DNA from 2 places in the Prochlorococcus sp. MIT 0801 genome. Region 2 is predicted to be linked to the other one. Evidence: predicted binding sites of a transcription regulator. Region 2 holds the regulator's gene; the other holds the start of a gene.

Region 1 (3,499 bases), 750 kb from region 2:
ATATTTCCTATGAGTTCACATATTGATCATGACAAAAAGTTTAACCTCCCTGTGGTCTTGTTTTTCCTAAATTTATTACTCACTGATGTCTAGTTCTCCCTACATAAAATACCCACGCAAAAAATATTCTTAGATTATATTTGTATAAAAATTTCCAGAATGAAACGGTTAGATAAAACAGGGATGATGCTTATTGTATTCAGTGTGGCATCGACACTTCCTTATCAGTTTCATTATCTTTCTTCTATGAGTTAAATCAAGTTAATCCCTCTCTCTATAAATAGTACTAATTAAAGGCCTTTTGATCAGAGGCGGCTTAGTTCCATATCCAATCCATATAAAACCAACAATTTCCTCTTCAAAGGGATTTATTTCTGCAATTTGATAGGTATTAGGATCAGTAGTGATTTTTCCTGTTGACCACTTGCAACCAACACCATCAGCTACTAGTGAAAGCGACAAATTTTGAATCGCGCAGGCACAAGCCGCATAATCTTCGAGTTTTTGAACTTGATTATCCGTACATATTTGAGTAGCAATAAGCAAATGGGAAGGGTTTAAAATTTTGTCTCTTATCTTTTTTAAATTAGATTCATCTATTGGCTTATCACCAAACTTAAGAGTCAACTGTAGTTGATATAAAAGTTCCCGTTTTTTCATCCCAATGTTGGTAAAGCGCCAAGGGAAAGTGCTTCTATGACAAGGCGCTTGATTAGCTGCAACTATTGACTTTTCAATTACTTCTCTCGGCACACTTTTGTTTGAAAAGATATGAATGGTCCTTCGTTTTTTAATTGCTTGAGCTATTTCCATGATTTTTTCTTGAAGAAATTAACTGAGGTGTACGCCATAACGAGATTTTCATGGCAATCTGACTAGAGAAATGAAAAAACAAAAGAAGTTTAATATACGACTACTAGATCTTAGCTCTAAAAAAACTATGTTTTGTACAAGAATTACTTGTTAAGCAAATTGATCAATAATTATTTAGAAGGTTTTGAAAATATGGAAACCACTTGTCCCATAGGTGTCTTGAACACGCGTTCGATAATTTCTCCATCAATCATAATTAATTTCGTATTCAAGGATCCCACAGGTACATTTACAGAATTATTTTTTAGAATATGCTTTAGCTCTGGGTACTGATCATTAGGTTTAAGAACATCTTTTAAATCAGGGTGCAGCTCTAAGATTGAGTCATCAAAAGCCCTGAACTTTCTCGTTAAGACCATAGTATTAGATAACTGTACGTACGACTTGTAACCTAATAAACTCTTGTCGTAAAGAGTATTTAAACTAAAATCAAACAAAAATTAATGAGACTTTAAATAAAAGCTATAATGGAAATTTCATACTAAAGAAACTTCACCATTAGCTCATAAATAAAACTAGTTGTTAGTTTCTTGTAGCATCAATTACTCGCTTTGCATGATGAGAAATAGACGTTACCTCAGTACTCCTATCATTTAATACTGACTGAGTAAAAACAGTAATGGCAGCAATACTCGGTGTAATAGGTAAAAACATAAACAAAGCCAACAAAGTATTTTTGGGCCTAAATAATAGTTGCATTAGTTTTTATAGCTCGAATAACATTCTCAACAACATTTAAGTAAGTTGCGTGTACGGGTTACCTAGAATAAAAGCTATTAATTTGACCTGTAATAGCATCTAAAAACTTTGGGCCTTTTCCAGAGCATTGAATAAATAGCTTCAAGCGCCTTTTGAGTTTTAGGAAGCTTGCAGCTAGGCCATGACTGTTGAGTAATCATCGTGATTATTTCGGAGTCATTTTTATTTCTACATCGGACACCACCCATAAAACCAGAGTAATAAAACTCAGACAAAAATACATACAACCAAAACTCTTTATCAGATGGATATTCGAAGAAAAATAAACACAAAAAAGAGGGAAGCCATTAAAGCCCCCCTCTTTTTTAATCTCCTTTAGATTACTTTTGGTATGTATTACCTCTGTAAGTTAAGGATGCTTGCAACTGCTTTTTAGCATCTGCTTGCCTTGATTTGTAGACGTTACTTCTGTAACTAAGTTCTACAACATCTTTTGGAGTAACTTCTTTATGCTGAAGATACTCTTTTCCTCTGTAAGTAAGAACAGTCATTGCTCTTTCCCGTAGTGCCCAAGACCCCGTTCCATGTCTCGAGTCTTACTGCAGCTTTGTTTTTAGCTGAACGTGTATTAAAACTAACAGAAATTTTCCTAAAATGATGTTCCTTGTGATACATAAGCAGTGAATTTTGTAGTATTTACCGAAATAGTTGCATTTCTTACTAAAAAGGAGCCTTTAATCAGGAAGATAAGTTAACTATTTTTCCTCCTCTTTTTCATTCTTAAACATAAACCAACCTGCCTCCTTGATTCCTATTTTTATAGAAATTATTCAAGCACCAAGAAAAAAACCCTAAAAAGCAAAAATGATCAGAGTAAATAAGTGCCAAACTCAGATTTAACGTTATTTAAAAAAATGGGTCAAATGATTCCTTACCACTTCAAGAAGGTAGACCATTTAGTAAACAAACAAAAGCCTCGTTATTAAGAGCGCAGTTTCTAAAGACAATATCACTATTAGATTAATCAAAAGAAGAACTGACAAAAGAAGCTTTGGGTCATCTATCTCCAATGATCTATTGATTTAGTTTTTTTTAATAAAACCAATGAAATAAAACTATTAATCCAGTATCTATAGGAACTTAAATAAGAGCTAAAAGAATGTATATGAAGTTATCAGTCTTATGAATAATTTTTTAATTCCCCTTTAAAAGGCCTACCACCCTTACTTAAATAATCCATATATTTATCAGACTCTCTGAGGTAATAATTTCTGCTTTGACCAATATATTGAGCTTCAATTAACAGATCAGTAACTTCAGGCAAAAAGGATTCAGGGATTAACTCGAGAGGGTTGATTGCATTAGGATTCCAATTCAACTCAGTCAAAAATAGAAACCAAATCGACTTGCACCTATTGAAATCAGATAAACAATCTGAATTCATATTATTCATTTATGAATTGGACTGATTGCGCTGCATGGTCGACTTTGTTTCTTGCCTCATCGATTGTTTTAGCCTTTGCTACAGCTACTCCCATTCGACGACCTTCCGTTGAGCTCGGCTTACCAAACATAAATAAATTTGTATCCGATTGACTTAAGGCTTTCTCAAGTCCCGTATAAGCCACGTCAGTAGTTTCATTGGAGGCCAAAATAACTCGGCTAGCAGAAGCATGGTGGCAAACTATCTCTGGAATTGGGATACCTAAAACAGCTCTAACGTGTAATTCAAACTCATTTAAATTTTGGCTAATCAAAGTCACTAAGCCTGTGTCATGTGGTCTTGGTGATAGCTCTGAAAAAATCACCTCTTCACCCTTAATAAAAAATTCAACTCCAAACAAACCTACACCACCAAGATTATCAGTAACACGTTTGGCAATCTTTTGAGCATTATCTAAGACACTTTCAGATAATTCAGCCGGTT
Region 2 (3,499 bases):
TTTACAGTTAGGGCCAAGTTTTAATACTGACTTTAGCTGGCCAAATAAATCTATATTTTAAAAAATCTTCCAATAAAATCAACGCGACAATTGCATCAAGATTCGCAGGAGGAAAAAGAATTTCTTTTGGAAGCCAACGAATAAAATAATTTGGAGGCCAAATTTGCCAATATCTAAATCTTGCTCTTAGCGTTGATCCTCTTTCATTCACATAATTTATATTCAAAAAATTATTTCGTTTTAATTTATTCCCTATATACTTACAATTAGTTCCATCACCAATTATTATATTGATAATGTCGTAATCTTCATTCCATCGAGAAACTAAATCAGAAGATTTATTTAATGAAGCTACACCTGCCTCAATAACTTTTCCGGATTGAATATCAGCCAATAATAAACCACATTTTTTCATTCCAGGATCTATGGATATATAAAGACTCATTTAACTCTTGTTTAGTATAGATTTTGCTAGAGATTTTAATTCCAATGATACGGAGACTTTTTCAGCACTTTGACTATCATCAAGAGCCCTTGTAATAATTTGGAAATCTCCCTTTTTTTTACTAACTAGATATTTTCCTAAATTATTAATTTGATTAGCATTAATTTTCAACTCAGAACTTAATGATCCTCGACGCCTAACCTCAGCTAAAGTTGAAGCCATTAAAAGATTAATCTTCTTACTGATAGTTTCAGAATCTGATTTTAATAAAGATATATTTTCTATCGCAATAACTTCACCTTTCTTTGTAATCATTTTATTTAATGTGACTTCAGGAAATGCATAAACATAATTTTCACCTCTAAGTATATTTCCTGCTGATTTAATCCTAACGACCCAACTTCTATTATCAGCTATCTTTTTTTCAAGTTTCTCAATATCATCTTTACGAACTAATAATATTCTTCGATATTCAGATTGATTTGTTTTTACTAAATTAAAAGCATAAAAATTTGCTTGCTGTAATATACTTTCTATAATTTTTTTAATATCATTCGTTTTATTTAATTTAATAGTCTTAGTTACTAGAGTTTGACCACTACTAATTACTACATTCCCACTCCTAAAAGCATACAAATTTTTCTCTAATTTTTTTAATTCTTTTTCACTCTCTATAATCTTTTCTCGAATATCCTCTAACTGAAATAATCCAACCCTTAAATCTCTATCAAATATAACCATAGTTGCAAATGAAATAGCACTAATAATACTTCCAGTAAAAACAGTTATTAATACAGCGGTACTTTTTGGTCTTAATTTAAATATACTTAAACGCGCTTTGCCAACTTTTGTACCTAAGCGATCACCTAGAGTAGAAAGTATTCCACCCAGGATTAATAGTAAAAGAATTTTCAGCCAGACAGTCACAGAGAGAAAGAAGAAGAATTAATCAAACCTCTTAAACCTTAGTATGCAATGGCCTTCAATTAAATCTTTTCGCAAGCGCTATTGGATCAAATATGGTTATTTTCTTCCTATCTATTGCCAATAAGGAGGAACTTTTCAACTCACCAAGTAGTCGTGTAATAGTAACTCTGGTTGAGCCTATGGCCTCAGCAATGGCTTGATGAGAGAGTCTCAAGTCAATTGTGACTCCTTTTTCCCCAGCCACGCCAAAGTCTCTACATAAAACAAGTAAAAAGCTTGCAAGACGAGAAGACATATCTCTATGAGTCAAAGTTTCAATCATTGTTTCAGTTTGAAGTACCCGACTTGATAAACCTTGTAAAAGTAGCAGCCCAACAGAGGCATCTTGCTCGATTGCATTCCTTACTGATGTGGCTGGGGCAGAAACGAGCTCCACACGAGTAAAGGCAATTGCGTGATAAAAACGATCTGATCTATGTCCTGTTAATAAAGATAAAACTCCAAACAGACTATTTTCTCTTAACAAAGCAACAGTAATTTCTTCGCCCGTTTCATAGACTCTGCTCAATCGAACTGCACCACGTCTTATCAAATAAACCCTTTCTGCAGGATCACCAGGAAAAAAAATAGTTTTTGACCTATCAACTGTTTCAGTAGAGAATCCCTCCAAAGATTTAATTACATCTAAGAGAGACTTATTTGGCGGCAATGGAGAAGATGAATTACCAACCATCTGGCTATTTCTTGGTTGGTTGAAACGAGTAAAGCCACGATAGGAGGTGACCATGTTTAATTAACTGTTCTGAGAACATTAATAAGTCGAGAAAAAACGATATGTAGCCATGGCGACTTTTTTGAACCTAAGTCTTTAATACAAGGCTGTTCGTTCAGGAAATTCTATCTTTTTTTCACTCAAAAAATTGCGACTATTTTTTCAAAAGGTATGAAAAACTACTTTCTCCTGTTTTTTTTGAATCGCTTTTGGGGCCTTAATAGTTTTGAGAACCAATTATTCTTACTCCATACACCACAGATAGTGTTCAATTGGTTGATTAGAAATTTTATGCCGCTAGATTAATTTGAAGACATTCTGATCAAAATCAATATGAATGCACGAGCGAGTATTAATGCTCAACAAAGGGGTTCATCTATGTCAACAGAGACGTCTCTAAGGCCTACCCCCATTAAAAAGCCTTTACAACTAGTTGCGACACAAGGCCAAGTTCAAATCCATACTTCTACTTTCAGAGGCAGTTTTTCTGTTGTTCTTAGTGAGGCAATTAGATCTGCAGGATTAGGAAGCCAGGTTTTAATAGCACAATTTTTGAGAGGTGGAGTCAATCAAGGGCCAAGTGGAGCTATCAATCTTTGCGGGCGACTTGAGTGGTTAAGACCAGCAATTGAAACGTGCTTACCAGAAAAAATATTGGAAGAACATTTATCTTTAAAGAGAAAATATGAAGAAAAAGCGATCAAAGAACTTTGGGAATTTTGTAAAGCACGTTTAATTGAAAAAAAAATAGATAAAATCATTCTTGATGAAATTGGAATGGCTATTAGTCTTGGTTTCATTGAAGAAAATGATTTAATTTTCTTGATAAATAATCGACCATCATCCACAGATATTATTCTTACAGGACCATCAATCCCGCCTAAAGTAATTGAAATGGCTGATCAAATCACTGAATTACGCTGCAATTAAATGTTAAAAAACGATCGTTGGATTGCTGAACAGGCTTCATTAGGAATGCTTGAACCTTTTCAAGAAAAGCTAATAAGACATCTTGAGCCGGAATCAGAAAAATCTCCTGTTTTAAGCTTTGGTTGCTCATCATATGGATATGATTTGCGTCTCTCTTCTAAAGAGTTTTTGATTTTTAGGCATGTCCCTGGAACAGTAATGAATCCGAAAAAGTTTAATCCTGCCAATTTAGAACCCACAGATTTGAAAGAAGACAAAGATGGTAAATATTTTATTTTACCTGCTCACTCTTACGGCCTTGGTGTTGCATTAGAAAAAATGAAAGTACCGCCAAATATTACAGTTATTTGCCTTGGGAAAAGCACCTACGCCCGCCTAGGAATAATCGTAAATACAACTCCTGCTGAAGCAAGCTGGGAAGGTCA

Evidence for each region. Region 2 encodes NtcA, which controls nitrogen genes in cyanobacteria. Its sites were predicted from a motif close to GTANCNNNNGNTAC; they were not measured.
Region 1: a site for NtcA is predicted at 2,232-2,245, ahead of EW15_RS10510 (DUF4278 domain-containing protein). Genes of this name have one in related genera too.

What each region holds. Positions count from the first base shown of each region.
Region 1 covers NZ_CP007754.1:1,043,263-1,046,761, forward strand. Annotated here, with positions in the region: gene EW15_RS05590 (DUF1499 domain-containing protein) at 1-2, opposite strand, end outside; gene EW15_RS05595 (nitroreductase) at 262-813, opposite strand; gene EW15_RS10820 (hypothetical protein) at 1,396-1,572, opposite strand; gene EW15_RS10505 (hypothetical protein) at 1,650-1,847, opposite strand; gene EW15_RS10510 (DUF4278 domain-containing protein) at 1,953-2,123, opposite strand; gene EW15_RS05605 (hypothetical protein) at 2,753-2,959, opposite strand; gene purT (formate-dependent phosphoribosylglycinamide formyltransferase) at 3,018-3,499, opposite strand, start outside.
Region 2 covers NZ_CP007754.1:296,927-300,425, reverse strand. Annotated here, with positions in the region: gene EW15_RS01545 (DUF3146 family protein) at 1-24, shown strand, start outside; gene EW15_RS01540 (hypothetical protein) at 8-445, opposite strand; gene EW15_RS01535 (DUF3084 domain-containing protein) at 446-1,372, opposite strand; gene ntcA (global nitrogen regulator NtcA) at 1,428-2,105, opposite strand; gene EW15_RS01525 (cob(I)yrinic acid a,c-diamide adenosyltransferase) at 2,523-3,074, shown strand; gene dcd (dCTP deaminase) at 3,075-3,499, shown strand, end outside.